2 linked regions of the Sediminicoccus sp. KRV36 genome follow. The protein of the gene in region 1 interacts with the protein of each later gene in a pairwise test. Links are inferred from orthologs where the notes say so. Each region holds a gene or a part of one and is shown on either strand. Other genes may lie near its edges.

The links.
Region 2: the proteins of dprA (region 1) and recA interact in binary tests that used the Bacillus subtilis proteins (3 or more experiments, as listed by UniProt). The link is inferred for Sediminicoccus sp. KRV36 from one-to-one orthologs.

Annotation. Positions count from the first base shown.
Region 1 is NZ_CP085081.1:3,664,003-3,675,530, forward strand. The notes cover bases 5,345-8,344. They hold dprA (DNA-processing protein DprA), read left to right. Parts: upstream 5,345-6,313; coding sequence 6,314-7,375; downstream 7,376-8,344. Other genes in these bases: pyrC (dihydroorotase), read left to right, coding at 5,345-5,703; plsY (glycerol-3-phosphate 1-O-acyltransferase PlsY), read left to right, coding at 5,700-6,314; topA (type I DNA topoisomerase), read left to right, coding at 7,399-8,344. In the rest of the region: Asp-tRNA(Asn)/Glu-tRNA(Gln) amidotransferase subunit GatB, read right to left, coding at 1-277; LHU95_RS17295 (hypothetical protein), read right to left, coding at 261-686; Asp-tRNA(Asn)/Glu-tRNA(Gln) amidotransferase subunit GatA, read right to left, coding at 710-2,191; Asp-tRNA(Asn)/Glu-tRNA(Gln) amidotransferase subunit GatC, read right to left, coding at 2,191-2,484; Holliday junction resolvase RuvX, read left to right, coding at 2,533-3,039; LHU95_RS17315 (aspartate carbamoyltransferase catalytic subunit), read left to right, coding at 3,036-3,989; LHU95_RS17320 (GNAT family N-acetyltransferase), read left to right, coding at 3,986-4,435; more of pyrC, read left to right, coding at 4,432-5,344; more of topA, read left to right, coding at 8,345-10,134; rnr (ribonuclease R), read left to right, coding at 10,271-11,528. UniProt on the Bacillus subtilis protein: Protein that helps load RecA onto ssDNA during transformation. Binds cooperatively to circular ssDNA, is able to bridge different segments of DNA. Favors the loading of RecA onto SsbA- or SsbB-coated ssDNA and formation of RecA-DNA filaments.
Region 2 is NZ_CP085081.1:1,861,722-1,873,224, reverse strand. Bases 8,226-11,200 are described here. They hold recA (recombinase RecA), read right to left. Parts: upstream 10,245-11,200; coding sequence 9,207-10,244; downstream 8,226-9,206. Other genes in these bases: LHU95_RS08510 (ATP-binding protein), read right to left, coding at 10,353-11,200; LHU95_RS08520 (amidase), read right to left, coding at 8,226-9,152. In the rest of the region: ihfB (integration host factor subunit beta), read left to right, coding at 35-337; LHU95_RS08560 (LapA family protein), read left to right, coding at 334-621; pyrF (orotidine-5'-phosphate decarboxylase), read left to right, coding at 637-1,350; LHU95_RS08550 (phosphoribosylanthranilate isomerase), read left to right, coding at 1,347-2,009; trpB (tryptophan synthase subunit beta), read left to right, coding at 2,044-3,285; trpA (tryptophan synthase subunit alpha), read left to right, coding at 3,282-4,097; LHU95_RS08535 (hypothetical protein), read left to right, coding at 4,399-4,875; alaS (alanine--tRNA ligase), read right to left, coding at 4,865-7,507; LHU95_RS08525 (AtzH-like domain-containing protein), read right to left, coding at 7,591-7,989; more of LHU95_RS08520, read right to left, coding at 7,986-8,225; more of LHU95_RS08510, read right to left, coding at 11,201-11,503. UniProt on the Bacillus subtilis protein: Multifunctional protein involved in homologous recombination, DNA repair and competence.

The sequences.
Region 1 (11,528 bases):
CGTAGAAGTAGTTCTTACGGTCAAAGCGGGACCAGAGGTTGATCTTCGCATTCAGGCCGAGGCCGGTGCGCACGGCTTGGGCGATGCACTCGGCATTGATGACGGGCAGCATGCCGGGAAAGCCCGCATCCACGAAGCTCACCTGGCTGTTGGGCGAGGCGCCGAAGGCGGTGGCGGCACCCGAGAACAGCTTGGACTGCGAGGACACCTGCGCGTGGATCTCCAGGCCGCAGACGACCTCCCAGGGGCCGGTTTCGCCTTCAATCGTGTAGGTCATGCGTCTCAACCCATGCGAAAATGGCGCGCTGTTCGTGCGCAAGAAAAGCTGCGGGATCAGCGCCCACAACGACACCGAGGCGCGCGGCCATGGCACAGAAGCCAGCCAGTGCCCGCCCCTCCATGTGACCGGTCGCGAGTCCGGTTCGATTCACCACAATGGCGGAAATCAACGGACCGCCGGCACGCAGGCTACCGCGACAAAGTGCTTCCAGATGCGGGTCCATCGCGCGGCGCGCCTCGCGCCAGCACAGAAAGCTTGCTTCCGCCACGTCGCCATAGCTGAGGAAGCGGTTCATGCGGGCAGCGGCCAGGATGGCCGCGCGGCTGCGCGCGGCATCAAGGCGCGGGGTTTCCAGCGCGGCCAGCAGCGCCGCATCCGGCGCCGGATGGTCGCGCAGGGCCTCCAATCGATGCGCCCGCCAAAGCGGCGTCACGCCATCACCTGCGGCTTGGCGGTAAAGTTGGCCGCGCGCTCGATCGCCGCACCCACCGCAAAAACGGTTTCCTCATCGAAGGGCCGGCCGATCACCTGCAAGCCCAGCGGCAGCCCCTGCCCGTCCAGCCCGGCCGGCACGGCCAAACCGGGCAGCCCGGCAAGGTTCGCCGTCACGGTGAACACGTCGTTCAGATACATGGTCACAGGGTCATCCTGCTTCTCATCCATCGGGAAGGCGGCAGAGGGCGTGGCGGGCGTGACGATGGCGTCCACCTTCTCCCAGGCTTGCGTAAAGTCGCGGGCGATCAGGGCGCGGACCTTCTGCGCCTTCAGGTAATAGGCGTCGTAATAGCCGGCACTCAGCACATAGGTGCCGATCATGATGCGGCGCTTCACCTCGGCGCCAAAGCCGGCCGCGCGCGTGCGCTCATATAAATCGCGCAGATCGGAATCGCGTTCCGTCACGCGCAGCCCGTAGCGCACGCCGTCATAACGAGCGAGGTTGGAGGAGGCCTCGGCCGGTGCGACCACGTAATAGGTGGGCAGCGCGTATTTCGTGTGCGGCAGGCTGATCGGGATGATCTCCGCCCCCTGCTGCTTCAGCCAATCCAGCCCCTGCTGCCACAGCGCCTCGATCTCCGGCGCCAGGCCCGGCAGCGTGTATTCCGCCGGCACGCCGATGCGCAGCCCCTTCACCGAACGGGTGCAGGCGGCCGCAAAATCCGGCACGGCGATATTGGCGCTGGTGCTGTCCTTGGGGTCATGCCCCGCCATGCTGCGCAGCAGGATGGCGCAATCCTCGACGGAGCGCGCCACCGGTCCCGCCTGATCCAGCGAGGACGCAAAGGCCACGATGCCCCAGCGCGAGCAGCGCCCATAGGTCGGCTTGATGCCGGCAATGCCGCAAAACGCCGCCGGTTGGCGGATCGAGCCGCCGGTATCCGTCGCCGTGGCGCCCATGGCCAGGCGCGCAGCCACCGCCGCCGCCGAACCGCCGGAGGAGCCACCCGGCACCAGGCGCTTCTGCGGGTCATTGGCGCGCGACCAGGGATTCTCCACCGGCCCGAAGGCGGAGGTGGTGTTGGAGGAGCCCATGGCGAATTCATCGAGGTTCAGCTTGCCGAGGAACACCGCGCCATCGCGCTTGAGGTTCCCGCTGACGGTGCTCTCATAGGGCGGCACGAATTCGCCAAGGATCTTGCTCGCCGCCGTGGTGCGCAGCCCCTCGGTCGCGAAAAGATCCTTGATGCCGAGGGGGATGCCCTCCAGCGCACCTGCCTCGCCCTTGGTGCGCCGCGCATCGGAGGCATGGGCCTGCGCCATGGCGGCATCGCCGGCCACGGTGATATAGGCGTTGAGGCGCGGATTCAGCGCCTCGATCGCCTTGAGATAAGCGCCCGTCAGCTCAACGGCGCTGATCTCGCGCTGATCCAGCGCGCGCAGCCCCTCGGCGAGGGTAAGATCGGTCGGGCGCATTATTCCACCACCTTCGGCACACCAAAATATTCGCCCTCGCGGTCGGGCGCGTTGCGCAGCACGGCATCCGCCTGGCCGCCATCCGTCACGGCATCTTCACGCCAGGGCAGGGCAACCGGGTTGGGCGAGCCGCCGGCCATGGGCTCCACACCCTCGGTGTCCACCGCCTGCAATTGCTCGATCCAGCCCAGGATGCCGTTGATCTCGGCCTGGAGCTTTTCCACATCGGCATCATCGAGGCGCAGGCGGGCCAGGTTGGCCACGCGACGCACCGCCGCAGCATCAAGCGACATGTTGGCGCATACTTCCTTTGGTGAACGCGGCGGACCATAAGGCCGGGCATGCCTCTCATCAACATGGCCGAGTTGCGAAGCCTTTTGCCCCGCCACGCGCGGCTGCTGGGGCTTGACCCCGGGGCCAGGCTGATCGGCCTGGCGCTCAGTGATGTGACGCTCATGCTGGCCAGCCCCTATGGCAACCTGAAGCGGGGCAAGCTGCTGGCCAATGCCGCCGAAATCCGCGCCATCGCCGACAAGCAGGGGGTTGGCGGGCTAGTGGTGGGGTTGCCGCTCTCCATGGATGGCACGCGCGGCCCGGCGGCGCAGGCGGCGGGGGATTGGGCGCTGGCCCTCAGCGATTCGGCCGGCCTGCCCTGCGCCATGTGGGATGAGCGCCTGTCCAGCGCCGCCGTGAACCGCATGATGATCGCGGAGGCGGACATGACCCGAAAGCGCCGCGCGGCCCAGGTGGATGCAGCCGCGGCGGCCTATATGCTCCAGGCCGCACTGGATGCCACGGCCCCCCGCTTGGACGCGCCCCGCCCATCGCGCTACATGAACGACTTATGAGCGGATTCACCTACCCCATCCTGCCCACCGGGCATCTCCTCGCCATCGAGGGGCTGGAACCGCCGCATATCTCCGCCCTGCTGGACCTGGCCGAGAGCTACGCCCTGCTCAACCGCCAGGGCAAGACGCAGCGGGACCTGCTGCGCGGCCGCACGCTGATCAACCTGTTCTTCGAGGACAGCACCCGCACCCGCACCAGCTTCGAACTCGCCGGCAAGCGGCTGGGCGCCGATATCGTCAACATGTCGGTCTCCACCAGCAGCGTGAACAAGGGCGAAACCCTGCTCGACACCGCCGCCACGCTGAACGCCATGCACACGGATCTGCTGGTGATCCGCCACGCGCAATCGGGCGCGCCCGCTTTGCTGGCGCAGAAGGTGGATGCGGCCGTCATCAATGCCGGCGATGGCACGCATGAGCACCCGACCCAGGCGCTGCTGGATGCGCTGACCATCCGCCGCCGGAAGGGAAGGCTGGAAGGGCTGGTCGTCGCCATTTGCGGCGATGTGCTGCATTCGCGCGTGGCGCGCAGCAATATCCATCTGCTCTCGGCGATGGGGGCCAGCTTGCGCGTGGTCGGCCCGCCGACGCTGATTCCGGCCGAATGCGCGCGTCTCGGCGTGGAAGTCCATCACGACATGCGCAGCGGCCTGGCCGGTGCGGATGTGGTGATGATGCTGCGCCTGCAGCGTGAACGGATGAATGCGGGCCTCGTTCCCTCCCCGCGCGAATTCTTCCGCTTCTACGGGCTGGATGCCGCCAAGCTGGCCTACACCAAGCCCGACTCCATCGTGATGCATCCGGGCCCGATGAATCGCGGCATCGAGATTGACAGCGCCGTGGCCGATGACCCCGACCGCAGCGTGATCGGCGAGCAGGTGGAGATGGGGGTCGCCGTCCGCATGGCCGTGCTGGACATCCTGTCCCGCGACCTGCGGCGGAACGCGTGAATCCGCCGCTGCGCCTGGCGCGGCCCGGGGAAGCCCCCGCGATTCGCGCCATGGTCCGCGCGGCCTACGCCCATTACGTGCCGCTGATCGGCATTGAGCCGCTGCCCATGGTGGATGACTATGCGGCCCGCATCGCCGCAGGCCAGGCCTGGGTGCTGGAGCAGGATGGCCAAATGGCCGGCCTGCTGGTGCTGGAGGACACGCCCGAAGGCCTCCTGCTCGACAATATCGCCGTGGCGGAAGCCGCCCGTGGCCAGGGCCATGGCCGTGCCATGATCGCCTTTGCCGAGGCCGAGGCCCGCCGGCGCGGCCAGCCCTGCCTCTGGCTCTACACGAATGAAAAAATGACCGAAAACATCGCCCTCTACACCCGGCTCGGCTTTGTCGAGCTCCGGCGCGAGGAGAAATCCGGGCGCCATGCGGTCATCATGGAGAAACGCCTGTGACCCGCCCTCTCCTCATCACCAATGCGCGCCTGCTCGACCCCGCGACCGGGCTGGACGCCCCCGGCGCGCTCCTGCTGGACAATGGCCGCATCGTGAGCCTGACCGGCGCCCCGGCCGAGGGCGCCGAGAGCTTTGACGCGCAGGGCGCCTGCCTCTGCCCCGGCCTCGTGGACATGCGCGCCAGCATCGGCGAACCCGGCGCCGAGCACCGCGAGACCATCGCCAGCGCGGCCCAGGCGGCGGCGGCGGGCGGCATCACCACCCTCGCCATCCTGCCCGATACCGAGCCCACGCTGGATGATCCGGCGCTGATCGAATTCATCATCCGGCGCGGCGAGGCGACGGGCAGCCTGACCCTGCTGCCCTATGCCGCCGCCACCCGGCATTGCGCCGGCAAGGACCTCTCCGAATACGGCCTGCTGCGGGAAGCGGGTGCCGCCGGATTTTCCGATGGCAGCAAGGCCATCGGCTCCTCGCGGATGATGCGCCTGGCACTGTCCTATGCGCGCGCTTTCGGCGCCATGGTCGTGCAGCACCCCGAGGACCCGTCGCTGGCCGGCACAGGCTCGGCCACCGAGGGCGAGCTGGCCACGCGCCTCGGCCTGCCCGGCATTCCCGCCGCGGCCGAGGCCATCATGGTGGCGCGCGATGTGGCCCTGGCCCGCCTGACCGGCGGCCATGTTCATTTCGGCCATGTCAGCACGGCGGCGGCGCTCGAGCTGATCCGCGCCGCGAAGGCCGAGGGCCTGCGCGTCACCTGCGACACGGCGCCCCCCTATTTCGACCTGAACGAAACGGCCATCGGCGATTTCCGCTCCTACGCCAAGCTCAGCCCGCCCTTGCGGCGCGAGGCGGATCGGCTGGCTGTGGTGGCGGCCCTGGCGGATGGGACGATTGACGCCATCGCCTCCGATCACCAGCCGCGCGACGCGGATGACAAGCGCCTGCCCTTCGCCCAGGCCGAGGCGGGCGGCGTGGGCCTCGCCACGCTGCTGGGTGTCACGCTGGCGCAGGTGCATGGCGGGCAGTTGCCGCTGCTGGCGGCGCTGGGGCTGATGACGCATCGCCCGGCCGCGCTGCTGGGCCTCGAATCCGGCCGCCTGGCGGTGGGTGCGCCGGCCGATCTCTGCCTGTTCTGGCCGGATCGCGCCTGGCAGGTGAAGGCCGGCCAGCTTCCCGGCAAGGCGCAGAACTCGCCCTTCGATGGCCGCGCCCTGGAAGGCAAGGTCATGGCGACCTTCAAATCCGGGCAGAGGGTCTTCGGATGAGCGACGGCATTCTGGCGGGCGGGCTGGCGGCCCTGCTGGCGGGGCTGCTGGGCTCCATTCCCTTCGGCCTGCTGCTGACCCGCGCGGCTGGCCTGGGGGATATCCGCGCCATCGGCTCGGGCAATATCGGCGCAACCAATGTGCTGCGCACGGGCAAGAAATGGCTGGCGGCGGCCACGCTGCTGCTGGATTTCGGCAAGGGCGTACTGGCGGTCTGGCTCGTCACCACGCTGTTCGGGCCGGGGCATGCGCCCATGGCGGCCCTTGCCGCCGTGCTCGGCCATTGCCATCCGCCGTGGCTCGGCGGCAAGGGCGGCAAGGGGGTTGCCACGGCGCTGGGCGTCTTCCTGGGCCTTGGCTGGGGCGTCTTCGTGGCGGCGGCGGCCGGCTGGGTCGTGGGCGCCGCGGCCTCGCGCATCTCCTCCGTCGGTGCGCTGGCGGCCATGGCGGCGGCGGCCGTGACGGGCTTCCTCGTGCTGCGGATGGACGCCGCCGTGGCAGTCGCGGTCGTGGCGCTCTACGTCACCATCCGGCACGAGGCGAATATCCAGCGGCTGCGCACGGGCACCGAGCCGCGCATCGGCGCCGGTGACTCAGGCAATGGCAAATAATGTCCCTGGCACGGCTGCGCCTCGCCCGGACCGAGGGCGTCGGGCCGGCCTTGCATCGCAAGCTTCTGGCGCGGCATGGCAGCGCGGAAGCGGCACTGGCCGCCTTGGGGCCGCGCGCCTTCCCGCGTGAGGCGGCCGAGCGCGAAATGGCCGCGCTGGCTGCCATGGACGCCCGGCTGATCTTCCTGGGCGAGCCGGATTATCCACCCTTGCTCGCGCTGATCGAGGATGCGCCGCTGGTCCTGGCCGCGCAGGGCAGCCTCGCTCCCCTGCGCCAGCGCGGCGTGGGGCTGGTGGGGGCGCGCAATGCCAGCGGAACGGCCCGCCGCTTTGCCGAGGATCTGGCGGATGCGCTGGCGGTGCGCGACATCTGCGTGATCTCCGGCCTGGCGCGCGGCATTGACGCCGCCGCCCATGCGGGCGCGCTGCGCTCCGGCAGCACCATCGCCGCCATCGCCGGCGGGCTGGACCGGCCCTACCCGCGCGAAAATGCCGCTCTCCAGGCCCGCATCATCGCCGAGGGCGGGCTGGTGTTGAGCGAGGCGCCGCTGGGCACCGCCCCCCTCGCCCGCCACTTCCCGCGCCGCAACCGGATCGTCGCCGGGCTTTCGCTGGGGGTGGTGGTGATCGAGGCGGCCCTGCAATCCGGCACGCTCATCACCGCGCGCCTGGCGGCCGAGGCCGGGCGGGAGTTGTTCGCCGTGCCCGGCAGCCCGCTGGACCCCCGCTCGCGTGGCTCGAATGACCTCATCCGGCGCGGCGCACGGCTCACGGAAACGGCCGAGGATGTGCTGCAATTCCTGCCCGAGGCACCCGCTGCCCTGCCCATCCTGCGCCTCGCCGAATTGCCCGAAATTCCGGTGGAAGCCATGGAAGATGCCCCTCCGGCTTCGGGTGGGGCGGCACAAGTGATTGAAATGATAGGTGCAACCCCGATACCGGTTGACGAGTTGGGTCGTCGCTGCCAGCTATCCCCAGCAGAGCTCTCGGCCATATTGCTTGAATTGGAATTGGCAGGGCGCATCGAAACCCTGCCCGGGAACCGGGTGGCACTGGCCTGATTGCAGGCCGCGAAGGACCCAAAGTGACGGATATCGTCGTCGTCGAAAGCCCCGCCAAGGCAAAGACCATCGAGAAATACCTCGGCGGGGATTTCCGCGTCCTCGCCTCCTTCGGCCATGTGCGGGACCTGCCGCCCAAGGATGGCTCGGTCCGCCCCGAAGAAGATTTCGCCATGGATTGGGAGGCGGATGAGCGCGGCCAAAAGCAGATGCGCGCCATCAGCTCCGCCCTGCGTGGCGCCAAGCGCCTTTACCTGGCCACTGACCCGGATCGTGAGGGCGAGGCGATTTCCTGGCATGTGAAGGACATGCTGGAAAAGGCCGGCGCGCTGAAGGGCGTGCATGTCCAGCGCATCACCTTCAACGAGATCACCAAGCGCGCCGTGCAATATGCCATGGCCCATCCGCGCCAGCTGGATATGCCGCTGATCGAGGCCTATCTCGCGCGCCGGGCGCTCGATTACCTGGTGGGCTTCACCCTCTCGCCCGTGCTGTGGCGCAAGCTGCCGGGCAGCAAATCGGCCGGCCGCGTGCAGTCCGTCGCCCTGCGGCTGATCTGCGAGCGCGAGAGCGAGATCGAAGCCTTCATCGCCCGGGAATACTGGACGGTGCAGGGGCGGTTTCAGACGCCCGCCGGCATCCCCTTCTCGGCCCGGCTGACGCATCACGAAGGCAAGAAGCTCGATCAGTTCGATCTGTTCAACGAAGCGCTCGCCCTGGCGGCGAAATCCGCCGTGGAGGCCGCGCCATTCAGCGTGGGCTCGGTCGAGAAGAAGCGCGTCAAGCGCAACCCGCCCGCCCCCTTCCAGACCAGCACGCTGCAGCAGGAAGCCAGCCGCAAACTCGGCTTCGGTGCCCAGGCCACGATGCGCACGGCGCAGGGGCTGTATGAGGGTGTGGCCATTGGCGGCGAGACCGTCGGCCTCATCACCTATATGCGGACCGATGGCGTGCAGATGGCGCGCGAGGCCATCCAGGAGCTGCGCGGCCACATCAAGAAGGAATTCGGCGAGGAGTACCTCCCCGGCGCCCCGCGCGAATATTCCAGCCGCGCCAAGAACGCGCAGGAAGCGCATGAGGCGATCCGCCCCACCGATGTCAGCCGCACGCCCGACTCTGTCGCGCGCTACCTGAGTGACCAGCAGCGCAAGCTGTATGAGTTGATCTGGAAGCGCGCTGTCGCCTCCCAGATGCAATCGGCCGAGCTGGACCAGACCGCCGTCGAACTGGTGGAGCCCACCGGCAAGACCAAGCTGCGCGCCACCGGCAGCGTCATCGCCTTTGATGGCTTCCTCAAGCTCTACCGCGAGGATACGGATGACGCGGCGGATGACGCCGATGAGGATAGCCGCATCCTGCCGCCCATGCGCGAAAAGGACCCGGTAAAGCGGCAATCGGTCGAGGCCACGCAGCATTTCACCCAGCCGCCGCCGCGCTATTCCGAGGCGTCGCTGGTGAAGAAGATGGAGGAGCTCGGCATCGGGCGCCCCTCCACCTATGCCAGCATCCTGCAGGTGCTGCAGGACCGCGAATATGTGAAGCTGGACAAGCGCCGCTTCACGCCCGAGGACCGCGGCCGCCTCGTCAGCGCCTTTCTCGTCGCCTTTTTCGAACGCTATGTGGATACGGGCTTCACCGCCGGGCTTGAGGAACAGCTGGATGATATTTCCGGCGGGCGCGCCGAATGGCGGGCCGTGATGCACGCCTTCTGGAATGATTTCCGGGGTGCGGTGGACGCCACCAAGGATCTCAAGATCAGCGACGTCATTGACCGTCTGGATTCGGAACTGGGCGCGCATTTCTTCCCCAAGCGCGCCGATGGGGGGGACCCGCGTTCCTGCCCCTCCTGCTCCTCGGGGCGGATCGGGCTGCGGCTGGGGCGCACCGGCGCCTTCATCGGCTGCTCCAACTATCCGGAATGCCGCTATACCCGCCCGCTCGCGGTGCCCGGTGCCGAGGGCGAGGGCGGCGGCGTCCTGGCCGATGGCGTGCGCATCCTGGGCGCTGATCCGGTCAGCGGGCTGGAGGTCACGCTGCGGCGCGGCCCCTATGGCATCTATGCCCAGCTGGGCGAGGGCGGCGTGGACGCCAAGGGCAAGCCCACCAAGCCCCGCCGCGCCAGCCTCTCGCGCGGGATGGACCCCGAGGTGATGACGCTGGAATCGGCGCTGGCGCTGCTCTCCATGCCGCGCATCGTGGGGCTGCATCCGGAGACGGGGGAGGAAATTTCCTCCAATCTCGGCCGTTTCGGGCCTTATCTGAAGATGGGTGCCCTCAGCAAATCCCTGGACCGGGATGATGACCCGCTGACCATCGGCCTGAACCGCGCCATGGCGCTGATGGCCGATGCCAAGCCGCGCGGGATCACCCTGGGTGACCATCCGAAGGGCGGCATCGTCGAGGTGCGGCGCGGGCGTTTTGGCCCTTACCTGATGCACGGGACACGCGTGGCGAATTTGCCGCGCGGGACGGAGATGGAGGCGGTAACGCTGGAAGAGGGCATCGCCATCCTCGCCGAAAAGGGCAAGGAATTGCCGCCGCTGAAGGGCCGCGGCGGCAAGAAGGCCCCGGCGAAGAAGGCCGCCCCCAAGAAGGCCGAGGCCGTGGCGGCGCCGGTCAAGAAGGCGCCGGTCAAGAAGCCCGCGGCGAAGAAGGCGGCGCCGAAAAAGGCCCCGGCCAAGAAGGCAGCCGCCAAGAAGCCTGCCGCGAAGACCTCCGCTGTAAAGACAGCCGCCGCCAAGAAGAAGGCGGCCGGCTGAGATGCCCCGCAGCGGGCCGCCGGCCAAGGGGCACAAGGCACGCAAATCCAACGCGAAGCGGCGTGAGGGGGAGCCCAGCCCCCCGCCGCAAAAATCCGGCCGGGCCAAGGTCAAGACGGCGCCCAAGGGGGCACCCATGCCCAGCAAGGCCGACCTCAAGCTGTTCCTGATCAGCATGGGCGGCCGCGTCGGCAAGAGTGAGATCGCCCGGCATTTCGGCCTGCACACCGAGCAGCGGCCCGCTTTGCGCCAGCTGCTCTCCGAGATGAAATTCGAGGGCAGCGCCATGCCCGTGGGCAAGCGGACCTTCGCGGGCGAGGCCGCGGGCGCGCCTGTGCCGGTGGCCGCCCCACCCGCCAATGTGATCCCCGGCGCGCGGTTCAAGCCTGCCGCCCCGGCGCGCGCCTTCACCAGGACAGATCGCGGCACGCCGCCCGACCGCAACGGCCCCCCCGCCCGCGGGCGCATCCCCAGGCCGCCGGAGGAAGCGCCAGCCGAACCCCGCGCAGCCGCACCCACCCGACTGCCCGAAACCGCCGTGGTGGAAATCTTCGGCACCGACCCCGATGGCGACCCCATCGCCCGCCCCGTCGCCTGGGAGGGCGAAGGCCGGCCCGTCATCTACATGCACCCCGAACGGCGCGGCCAGACCGCGCTGGCCGCCGGTGAGCGCGTCCTGGCCAAGCTGCGCCACATCACCGGCGAGAAATTTGAGGGCCGCACCCTGAAGCGCCTCGGCGCCGTGGAAGACCGCCGCCGCATCCTGGGCGTCTTCCAGGATGGCCGCATCATCCCGACCGACCGGCGCCAAAAGGCCGAATGGACGGTCCCCCCCGGCGAGGCGGGCGGCGCCCATGGCGGCGAGATCGTGCTGGCCGAAGCCCTGCCCTCCACCGGCTTCGGCCTGCGCCCTGCGCGCATCGTGGAGCGCCTGGGCCGGCTGGGCGAACCGCGCTCGGTTTCGCTGATCTGCATCCACGCCCATGGCATTCCGGAGCTGTTTACCGCCGAAGCCGAGGACCAGGCCGAGCGCGCCGAAGCCACGCCACTCGGCAAGCGGACGGATTTGCGCGCCACGCCGCTGATCACGATTGACGGCGAAGATGCGCGGGATTTCGACGATGCGGTTTACGCCGAACCCGATGGTGATGGCTGGAAGATCACCGTCGCCATCGCGGATGTGGCGCATTACGTGACGCCCAATTCGGCGCTGGACCGGGATGCCTGGGCCCGCGGCAATTCGGTCTATTTCCCCGACCGCGTCGTGCCCATGCTGCCCGAGGCGCTGTCCAATGGCTGGTGCAGCCTGAAGCCCCTGGAGGAGCGCGGCTGCCTGTTCGTCGAGATGCATTTCGACGCCAGCGGCACCAAGACGCACCACAAATTCGGCCGCG
Region 2 (11,503 bases), 1.8 Mb from region 1 along the record:
GCATGCTATGGCCGGGCAAAGCGATGAGGGCTCCATGACCAAAAGCGAATTGATCGCGCATCTCGCCATGCAGCACCCTCATCTGCGCCTGCCGGATATCGAATTGGTGGTCGGCACCATCTTCGAGGAGGTCAGCGCCGCCCTCGCCCGCGGAGACCGGGTGGAGCTGCGCGGCTTCGGCGCCTTCACCACCCGCAAGCGGGACCCGCGCCAGGGCCGCAATCCCCGCACGGGTGAGGCGGTGGCCGTCGCCGGCAAGGGCATGCCGCATTTCCGCCCCGGCAAGGAGTTGCGCGCCCGGGTCAATGGCGGCCAGGACCCCGGCGAGGGCGGGTGATCGCCTATCTCCTGCCCGCAATTTTCGCGGCGGCTCTCGCGGCTTTCGCCCTGGCCAATCCAAACCCCGTCATCATCACCTTCTGGCCCGAGGGATGGGTGGCGGAATTGCCGCTCTGGCAAGCCATCCTGGGCCCCTGTCTCGTTGCCTTCCTGGGTGGCGCGCTGACCGTCTGGCTCGCGCATCTGCCGGACAAGCGCAGTGCGGCGCAGCTGCGCCAGGCCGCCGCCCTGCTTGACGCCGAACTCGCCAGCCGCGATCCCAGGCCCGCCAAGCCGCGCTGAGGATGTATTCGAGTCATGCTGCACCGCCCCACCGGACCTGAAGGCCGGCTGATCGTCGCCCTGGATACGCCGGGGCTGGCGCGCGCCGAGGCGCTGGCCGGGCTTGTCGCGCCCGCCGCCGGGCTGGTGAAGCTCGGCCTGGAACTGTTCTGTGCGGCCGGGCCCCCTGCCCTGGCGCGGCTCGCGCCCCATGCGCCGGTGTTTCTCGACCTCAAGCTGCATGACATTCCAAATACGGTGGCCGGCGCGGTGGCTTCGCTGGCACCGCTGGGCGCCGCCATGCTCACGCTGCATGCGGGTGGCGGACCCGCCATGATCACGGCGGCACGCCGCGCGGCCGAGGCGGCCGGTGCCGCCCGGCCCATCCTGCTGGCCGTCACGGTGCTCACCAGCATGGATGCCGAGCAGCTGGGCGCGGTGGGGGTCGCGGGCGGCCCGGCGCAACAGGTGCTGCGGCTGGCGCGCATGGCCATGGATGCCGGCGCCGATGGCCTCGTCTGCTCGCCGCGCGAGGTGGCGCTGATCCGTGACGCGCTGGGCGATGCGCCGCTGCTGGTGGTGCCCGGCATTCGCCCGGCGGGAAGCGCCGCCGGCGACCAGGCGCGCATCGCGACACCCGAGGATGCGGTGGCGGCGGGGGCCGACTGGATCGTCGTCGGCCGCCCCATCACCGAGGCCGCGGACCCTGCCGCCGCCGCCGCCGCCATCGCGGCCAGCCTGCGGAGATGAGCATCGAGGTCAAGATTTGCGGCGTGAACTCGGCCGAGGCGCTGCGCTGGGCGGCCGATGCCGGGGCGGATTTCGTGGGCTTCGTCTTCTTCCCCGCCTCGCCCCGCGCGGTCACGCCTGCGCAATCCGGCGCCATTTCTGCCAGCCTGGCCGGCGGCCCACGGCGCGTCGGGCTGTTCGTGGACCCGGATGATGCGCTGCTGGAAGCCGCCCTCGCCACCACCGCCCTCGATGTGATCCAGCTGCATGGGGAGGAGACGCCTGGGCGCGTCGCCGCCATTCGCGCGCGCTTCGGGGTGCCGGTCATGAAGGCCATCGGCATCGCGACCGAGGCCGATCTCGCGCAGATCGCCCCCTTCGCCGAAGTGGCGGACCGGCTGTTGCTGGATGCCAAGCCGCCGCCCGATGCCGTGCTGCCGGGCGGCAATGCGGCCCCCTTCGAATGGCGGCTGGCCCGCCTGGCCCGGATCAACCGGCCCTGGCTGCTGGCGGGCGGGCTGACGCCGGCCAATGTGGCCGAGGCCATCGCGGCCAGCGGCGCGCCCGGGGTGGATGTCTCCTCCGGGGTGGAGCGGGCGCGCGGCGTGAAGGATGCGGGGCTGATCCACGCCTTCATCGCGGCCAGCAGGGGTTGGGAAAAGCCGCGCGCTTCTATATGAGAATGGGCCAACGCCAGACCCCGGGAATGCCCAGTTGAACCAGCTCCTCAAGCCCAATACCTACAAGAGCGGCCCTGATTCCGCCGGCCGCTTCGGCGGCTTTGGCGGCCGCTACGTCGCCGAGACGCTGATGCCGCTGATCCTCGAGGTTGAGGCCGCCTACGCCAAGGCCAAGGCGGACCCTGCCTTTGATGCCGAATGGCGCCGGCTGCTGAAGGATTATGTGGGCCGCCCCAGCCCGCTCTGGTTCGCCGAGCGCATCACCGAGCATTGCAGGGCGAAGGCGGAGCCCGGCCACGGGGCGAAGGTCTATTTCAAGCGCGATGAGCTGAACCACACCGGCGCGCACAAGATCAACGCCGTGCTGGGGCAGATCCTGCTCGCCCGCCGCATGGGCAAGAAGCGCATCATCGCCGAGACGGGTGCGGGCCAGCATGGTGTCGCCACCGCCACCGCCTGCGCGCTGTTCAACCTGCCCTGCACCGTCTTCATGGGCGCCACCGACGTCGAGCGGCAGCAGCCCAATGTGTTCCGCATGAAGCTGCTCGGCGCCGAGGTCATCGCCGTCACCAGCGGCGCCGCCACGCTCAAGGATGCGATGAATGAGGCGCTGCGCCACTGGGTCGCGAATGTCGAGGACACCTATTACTGCATCGGCACCGTGGCCGGCCCGCACCCCTATCCGATGATGGTGCGCGACTTCCAATCCGTGATCGGCGAAGAGACGCGCGTGCAGATGCAGGAGGCCGAGGGCCGCCTGCCGGATGTGCTGGTGGCCGCCATCGGCGGCGGCTCCAACGCGATGGGGTTGTTCTATCCGTTCCTGGATGACCCCTCCGTTCGCATGCTGGGCGTCGAGGCCGGTGGCCATGGCGTGGACACGCCGGAGCATGCGGCAAGCCTGACAGGCGGCCGCCCCGGCGTACTGCATGGCAACCGTACCTATCTGCTGCAGGATGAGAATGGCCAGATCCTGGAAGGCCACTCGATCAGCGCGGGGCTCGACTATCCGGGCGTCGGCCCCGAGCATTCCTGGCTGCATGAGCTCGGCCGCGTCGAATACGTGAACGCGACGGATAACGAGGCGCTGGATGCCTTTCAATTGTGCTCCAAGCTGGAGGGCATCATCCCCGCCCTCGAACCGGCGCATGCGCTGGCTCATGTGCTGAAGGTCGCCCCCACCCTGCCCGCCGAGACGCTGATCGTGATGAACATGTGCGGCCGTGGCGACAAGGACATCTTCACCGTGGCTGGCCATCTGGGCGTCAAGCTGTGAGCCGGATCCCCGCCAAATTCGCGGCACTCAAGGCAGCGGGGCGCGGCGCGCTGATCACCTATCAGCAGGCCTATGATCCCGACCCCGCCACGTCGCTGGCAATCATCCGCGGCCTGCCTGGCGCGGGTGCCGACCTCATCGAGGTCGGGATGCCGTTTACCGACCCGATGGCGGATGGCCCCTCCATCCAGCTGGCCGCGCAGCGGGCGCTCAAGGCCGGCGCCACCCTCGCCGGCGTCTTGGCGCTGGTGCGGGATTTCCGCACGGGGGACGACACCACCCCGATCGTTCTGATGGGCTACTACAACCCCATCCTGTCCTATGGCGTGGACCGCTTTTGCACCGATGCCGCCGCCAGCGGCGTGGATGGCCTCATCGTCGTGGACGTGCCGCCGGAGGAAGCCCATGAGATCGAGCCCCAGGCCAGGGCCGCCGGCCTCGATCTGATCCGGCTGGTGGCGCCGACCACAGATGACGCGCGGCTGCCGCGCGTTCTCGAGGCGACCAGCGGCTTTGTCTATCACGTTGCCATCACGGGCATCACCGGCACACGCAGCGCCAGTGCGGCGTCGCTGGAATTGGCGATCCCGCGCATCCGCCGGCACACGGCGCTGCCCATCGCCATCGGCTTCGGCATTCGGACCCCAGCCCAGGCGGCTGAGGCCGCCGCGCTGGCCGATGGCGCCGTGGTTGGCACCGCCCTGGTGGATACCCTCGCCAAGTCGCTGGACGAGCAGGGCCGCGCCAAGCCCGACAGCGTACGCAAGGTGCTGGACCAGGTCCGCGAATTGGCCGACGCCGTCCGCGGCTGAACAGGGCAAGGCGCGGCGGCGCTGAGGAAGTGCCCTACGCGGAAAGGCTCCAAGACTCATCCGGATCGAACGTGGGTCTGGCGAGCGAAATACCGGACCAACGGTCGGGACAGTCGGCCATGCGGCAAACGCGGTGCTCTCAATGCATAGCGTCACGCCGGAGGCGCATATGCCGTCGCTGACTGTGACGGCACCATTCATGCCGTCGACGGGGCGGCCACTACGGTCAGCGCTCTTACGTCTGTCCCGTAACCGCCCGAAGGGCACTTGAATCAGGAAAGCGCATCACCGAAAAAACATGATGCGCGCGATGCTTGACTCGATGGTTACCGACCACTTTCTGGCTAGTCCCGAAGTGCGGGCACAGGCGGATGCATTGGTGCGCGATCGCCGGTTAACTTTATTGACCACTCATGTGCAACGCGATCAGGTCGGCCAAACTCCAGACGAAGCAAAGCGCGCCGGCCTTCTTGCTGTTCAGCAACGGTTGACGCCCATTGCAACCCACGGACTGGTTTGGGATATCTCAAACTGGGACGAAGGATACTGGGGCAGTCCCGAGGCAGGAGAACGAACTGTTGCGCTTGCCGGCAACTCACCAAAGCACATGGCAGACGCCCTAATAGCAGTAACCGCCGAAGCAAACTCGGACGTTTTAGTTACCGATGACGCCCGCCTGCGAAAGCGCGCAGAGAGGCTCAATTTCGCCAAGCCCATTTGGAGTTTCGATCAACTGGCCCAGTGGATCGCCTCCGAAAGCGAGATAGCTACGCCGTAGCCAGCGCAATCTTGACCGCGGCGAGCGCTTCCTCGGCCTTATCCGCATCCGGTCCGCCCGCCTGGGCCATCTCGGGCCGGCCACCGCCGCCCTTGCCGCCCACGGCGGCCGAGGCCGCGCGCACCAGCATCACCGCATCGGCGCGGCCCTTGGCCACCTCGCCCACGCCGACCACGATGCTGGCCTTGCCCTCGGCCGTCGAGACCAGCGCGACCACATCCGCCGCACCGCCCTTGAGGATGGCCTCGGCCAGGCCCTTGAGTTCCTTGCCCGGCATGTCGCCCAGATGGCGCAAGGCGAGGCGCAGCCCGGCGACGGTTTCCACCTCGATGCCAGCCGTCGCCATCTTCTTGCGCGTCTCGGTCAGGTCCCGCTCCAGCTGGCGGCGATCCTCCACCAGCGCCAGCACGCGGGCCGGCAGATCGGTCGGGTTGACCTTCAAGGCGGCGGCCGTCTCGCGCAGCAGGCGGGATTCCGCCTCCATGGCGGCATAGGCGGTGGCCCCCGTGATCGCCTCAATGCGGCGTACGCCAGCCGCGACGGCGCCTTCCGAGACCAGGCGAAACATGCCGATATCGCCGGTGCGCCGCACATGCGTGCCGCCGCAGAGTTCGATAGAGTAGTGGCCCTTGCGGTCCACCGCCGCGGGGTCATGCCCCATGGCGACGACGCGGACTTCCTCGCCGTATTTCTCGCCGAACAGCGCCATGGCGCCTTCGGCCACAGCGGCATCGGGCGTCATCAGCCGGGTGGTGACTTCGGCATTCTCGCGGATGCGCGCATTCACCTCGGCCTCGACCCAGGCGAGGTCCTCGGCGCCGATCGGCGTGGGCTGGGAGACGTCAAAGCGCAGGCGATCGGGCGCAACCAGTGAGCCCTTCTGCGCGACATGCGTGCCCAGGCGCCGGCGCAGCGCCTCATGCAGCAAATGCGTGGCCGAGTGGTGCGCGCGGATGGCGCCACGCCGCGTCGGGTCCACCTCGGCGATCACCGCCTGGCCGACGGTGACATCGCCGCTTTCCACCTTGCCGATATGCACGAAAAGATCGCCCAGCTTCTTCTGCGTGTCGCGGATGCGGATCACCGCATCGCCCACGCGGATCACGCCGGCATCGCCCTGCTGGCCGCCACTTTCGCCGTAGAAGGGCGTCTGGTTCAGGATGATCGAGACATCGCGGCCCTGGGCGACGCTATTGACCGAACCGCCATCGGCGATGATGGCGGCGATGGTGCCCTCGGCGCGCTCGGTCGAATAGCCGAGGAACTCCGTGGCGCCGAGCTTCTCCTTCACGTCGAACCAGAGCGTCTCGGTCGCGGCCTCGCCACTGCCGGCCCAGGCGGCGCGGGCGCGCTTCTTCTGCTCGGTCATGGCGACATCGAAGCCCGCCACATCCACCTGGCGGCCCTCGGCGCGCAGCGCGTCCTGCGTGAGATCGAGCGGGAAGCCGTAGGTGTCGTAGAGGCGGAAGGCGACGTCACCCGGCAGCGCCTCGCCGGTGCCAAGCTTGGCCTTCTCGGCCTCCAGCAAGCCAAGACCGCGATCCAGCAGCGTGCGGAAACGCGTCTCCTCCAGCTTGAAGGTCTCGGTGATGAGGGAGGCGGCGCGGCTGAGTTCGGGATAGGCGGCGGCCATCTGCCGCTCCAGGGCCGGGAACAGGCGATGCAGCAGCGGGTCCACGGCGCCCATCATGTGCGCGTGGCGCATGGCGCGGCGCAGGATGCGGCGCAGCACATAGCCGCGGCCCTCATTCGAGGGCAGCACGCCATCGGCCATCAGGAAGGCGCCGGCGCGAAGGTGATCCGCCACCACGCGATGGCTGGCGCGGAATTCGCCATCCGGTTCCTGCCCGGTCAGATGGGCGGATTCGAGGATGATGGCGCGGAAGGTATCGGTGTCGTAATTGTCGTGCTTGCCCTGGAGGATGGCGGCGAAGCGCTCCAGCCCCATGCCGGTGTCGATCGAGGGGCGGGGCAGCGGGTTCCGGGTGCCCTTGGGCTCCTCCAGATACTGCATGAAGACCAGGTTCCAGATCTCGATGAAGCGGTCCCCATCCTGATCGGCGCTGCCGGGCGGGCCGCCGAAGATCTTGTCGCCATGGTCGAAGAAGATTTCCGAGCAGGGGCCGCAGGGGCCGGTGTCACCCATGCGCCAGAAGTTATCATCGGTGTCGATCCGGATGATGCGGTCCTCGGGCAGCCCCGCAATCTTCTTCCAGAAGCCCGCCGCCTGCTCATCCTCGGAATAGACCGTCACCAGAAGGCGGTCCTTCGGCAGGGCGAAATCCTTGGTGATCAGGTTCCAGGCGTGTTCGATCGCCTGCTCCTTGAAGTAGTCGCCAAAGGAGAAATTCCCCAGCATTTCGAAGAAGGTATGGTGGCGGGCGGTGTAGCCGACATTGTCCAGGTCATTGTGCTTGCCGCCGGCGCGCACGCATTTCTGCGCGGTGGTGGCGGTCACATAGTCGCGCTTCTCCTGGCCGATGAAGGTGTTCTTGAACTGCACCATGCCGGAATTGGCGAACATGAGGGTCGGATCATTGCGCGGGACAAGCGGGCTGCTCTCCACCACGCGGTGGCCGTTGCGCGCGAAATAACCCAGGAAGGTCGCGCGGATATCGTTGCTGCTGCTCATGAAGGGGCGCCCAAAAACTCTGTGGGCGTGGAATTACCCCGCCATGCCGGCAGCCTCAATAGCAGGGGCTCAATAGCGGGGGCTCAATAGGCTGGCGTGGCCTCCGTCACCGAGACATGCGCCGAGACCACCTTCCAGCCCAGATCCGGGAAGCGCACCCAGGTCTGCGTCTGCCGCGCCGGCAGATCACCACGGCCGCGCATTTTGAAGATGAGGTTCACCACCGCCATATCCCGGCCAAGTGTGAGGATATCGAGGCGCAGGCGCTCCAGCTTGATGCCGGGGCCAGGCGGGCGCGCCACGCGATGGGCGTGGATCTGATCAAAGCCATAGCCGTTTTCGTGGATAGCGAGGCGGCGCGTATGCGGTGAGTTCCAGAAGGTGTCGTCCAGCACCTCCACATTCTTCGTGATCAGCGCCTCCTCGTAACGTTCGAATTTCTGACGGACTTCCTCGACGATTTCGGGGATGTTCGGGGTCATGCATGAGCCTCCAGGGCCAGGGCGGTTCGAATGAGGAGCGCATCGGCCCCGCGCGCGCCGATGAGCGAGAGGCCAACCGGCCGCCCATCCACCAGGGCACCCGGGATGCTGATCTGCGGATGGCCGGCCAGGCCGCCTTGCGCGCAAAGACACAGGATCTGGTCCCGCAGCGGCGTCAGCGCGCCCAGCGGCAGCCCGGCCCGGGGTGCCGGGAAGGGTGTGGTGGGCATGGCGAGCACGGTGCCTGGCGGCAGCAGGAAGCGCATGCGCCCGCGCACCTCACGCCGCATCAGCTCCGCCCAGCCGCGATCCGCCTCGCTGGACATGATGCCCATGACGAGGGCCTTGGCCACGCTGAACGCAAAGCGCGGATTGTCGCGCTCCACCCATTCGCGGAATGTCTCCCAGGCTTCGACCGGTTGCAGCACGCGCTGGGCGCGGCCCCAGACAGAAAGGCCGGGTGGGGCCATCACCTCGAACCGCGCATCGGGGATGAGGGCCTTGAGCCGGCGCACCATCGGCTCCAGCGCCGCGGCCGTCGCGGGTTCGGCGAAGCCGAAGGCATCGCTTGCGATGATCAGGCGTGTGGGCAGGGCTTCCGGAATCGCCTCGCCCAGCAGCACTTCGGAGACGCGGGCGAAGGTCGCCGCATCGCGGGCAAACCAGCCGGTGGTGTCGCAGCTTGGTGCCTGGGGCAGCATGCCGGTCAGGTCCAGCCGCCCATGGGTGGGGCGAATGCCGTAAAGCCCGCAGAAGCTGGCCGGCACGCGGACGGAGCCGCCGGTATCGGTGCCCAGCGCCGTGTCGCAAAGCCCCTGCGCCACGGCACTGGCCGAGCCGGAGGAGGAGCCGCCAGGCACATGGCCCGGGGCCGCCGGGTTCAGCGGCGTTCCCTCAAAGGCATTCTCGCCCAGGATGCCGAGCGAGACCTCATCGGTGATGGTCTTGCCCATGAGCGTGGCCCCGGCATCGAGCAGCGTCTGCACCGCCCAGGAGTGCCGGGTGGGCAGGGGGTTCTGCCGCGCCCAATCGGGGTTGCCGCCGCCGGTCGGCTGGCCGGCGATGTCGAACAGGTCCTTGGCGGCGAAGCTCAGGCCCGAGAGGGGGCCAGCGGCCCTCCCCTCGATCCGCACGGAAATGCCAGGGACGAAGGGGGAAGTCATGCGGCGCGCTCCAACGAATCAGGCGCGCAGCTTGGCTGTGCCTGGGCCGGCTGGCTACTCCTCCTCGGCCGGCGCATCACTGTCGGGCGCCACCATCATGGCGCTGGCGACAACGGTGGCCTGACCGCGGATGCGCTTCTCGATGCTGTCGGCCATCGCGGGATTGTCGCGCAGATACTGCTTCGCGTTTTCCCGACCCTGGCCGATGCGCTGGCCGTCGCAGCTGAACCAGGCGCCGGATTTCTCCACGACACCCGCCTTCACGCCGAGATCCACCAGCTCACCCACCTTGCTGATGCCCTCGCCATACATGATGTCGAACTCCACCTGCCGGAACGGCGGCGCCATCTTGTTCTTCACCACCTTCACGCGGGTCTGGTTGCCGGTGGTTTCCTCGCGGTCCTTGATCGCGCCGATACGGCGGATTTCGAGCCGGCAGGAGGCGTAGAATTTCAGCGCATTGCCGCCCGTGGTGGTCTCGGGGTTGCCGAACATCACGCCGATCTTGAGGCGAATCTGGTTCAGGAAGATCAGCAGCGTGTTGGAACGGCTGACCGTGCCCGTCAGCTTGCGCAAAGCCTGGGACATGAGGCGCGCATGCAGGCCGACATGGGTATCCCCCATCTCGCCCTCCAGCTCGGCCTTGGGCACCAGGGCCGCCACGCTGTCCACCACCAGCACGTCAATCGCGCCGGAGCGGACCAGCGTATCGGCGATTTCCAGCGCCTGCTCGCCGCCATCGGGCTGGCTGATCAGCAGGTTCTCGACATCCACGCCCAGCTTGCGGGCATAGCCGGGGTCCAGCGCGTGCTCGGCGTCAATGAAGGCGCAGGTGCCGCCCTTCTTCTGAGCCTCAGCGATGGCATGCAGCGCCAGCGTGGTCTTACCCGAGGATTCCGGGCCGTAGATCTCCACGATGCGCCCCTTGGGGAGCCCGCCAATGCCAAGCGCCAGATCCAGCCCCAGGGAGCCGGTGGAGATCACCTCGATCCCCTCCATGGCGCTCTTGCTGCCCATCCGCATGATCGAGCCCTTGCCGAAAGCCCGCTCGATCTGGCTCAGCGCGGCGTCAAGCGCCTTCCCTTTTTCCATCCTGGAGATTCCTTACAACCCATGGCGGTATGACCCGGCCAGATTACACGCAAAACAGAAAGCCCCAAACCGCCCTTGGCCCGAAACTTCGCCCGCGCTGATGTTCTATTAATGTTCTTTTTTGAACCGCGCCGCAAGAGGGATGAAAGCGCCAGCCACCGCCATTTTCAGCGCATCCGGCGTGTAGGGCTTGGCCAGGAAGCGAAAACCCTCGGCCGCCAGATCCGAATCCACCACCGCCGCCGCGTAGCCCGAGAGCAGGAGAATCGGGACCTCCGGCAGGATGGCGCGCGCCGCCCGGGCCAGGGCCAGCCCGTCCATGCCGGGCATCGCCACGTCGGTCGCGATCATGCAGGGGCGCAGGCCGGCTTGCAGCTGCTCCAGCGCCTCCTCGCCATCCAGGGCCGAGACCACCTCGAACCCGGCCTGTTGCAGGCAAAGCCCGGCCACCCGCAGCAGCGAGGGCTCATCATCCACCAGCAGGATCGGCCCGACCGGCGTGGCGAGCGGGATGGGCTGCGGGATGGGCAGCACCTCGGCCGGCCCCTCATGGCGCGGCAGCAGGACGCGGAAGGTGGTGCCGTGGCCCGGCTTGCTCTCCACCTCCATCTGCCCGCCCAGCTGGCCGATGATGCCCTGCACCGTGGCCAGGCCGAGGCCCGTCCCGCCCTGCTCCAGCTTGGTGGTAAAGAAGGGCTCGAAAATCCGTGGCAGCACCTCGGGCGGGATGCCGGGGCCGTTATCCGTGACCTCGACCATCGCATAGCGCCCCGCTGGCAGGGCCAGGCTGTCCAGCACCAGCCGCCGCCCCGTGGTGATGCGCAACACCCCCACCCCCTTCATCGCATCCCGCGCATTGACGACGAGGTTCATCAGCACTTGGTCCCATTGCGAGGGATCCACGCGAATGCGCCGGGCGGGCTCCTGCAGATCGAGCGATATCTCAATGCGTGCGCCCAGCAGGCGCGGCAGCATGCCGGCCAGTTGCCGGATGGAATCGTTCAGGTCCAGCACGCGCGGCGCCATCACCTGCTGGCGCGCGAAGGCCAGCAATTGCCGGACCAGGGCCGAGCCGCGCTGCGCGGCATTTTCAATGGCCTCCAGCTCCAGCAGGGCGGCCTCATCGCGCGCCCCGTGGCGCAGCGTGCCGGCCGCACCCAGCACCACCGAGAGAAGGTTGTTGAAGTCATGCGCGATGCCGCCCGCAAGCCGGCCCAAAATCTCAAGCCGCGCACCCAGGCCCGGCGCCATCGGCTCCA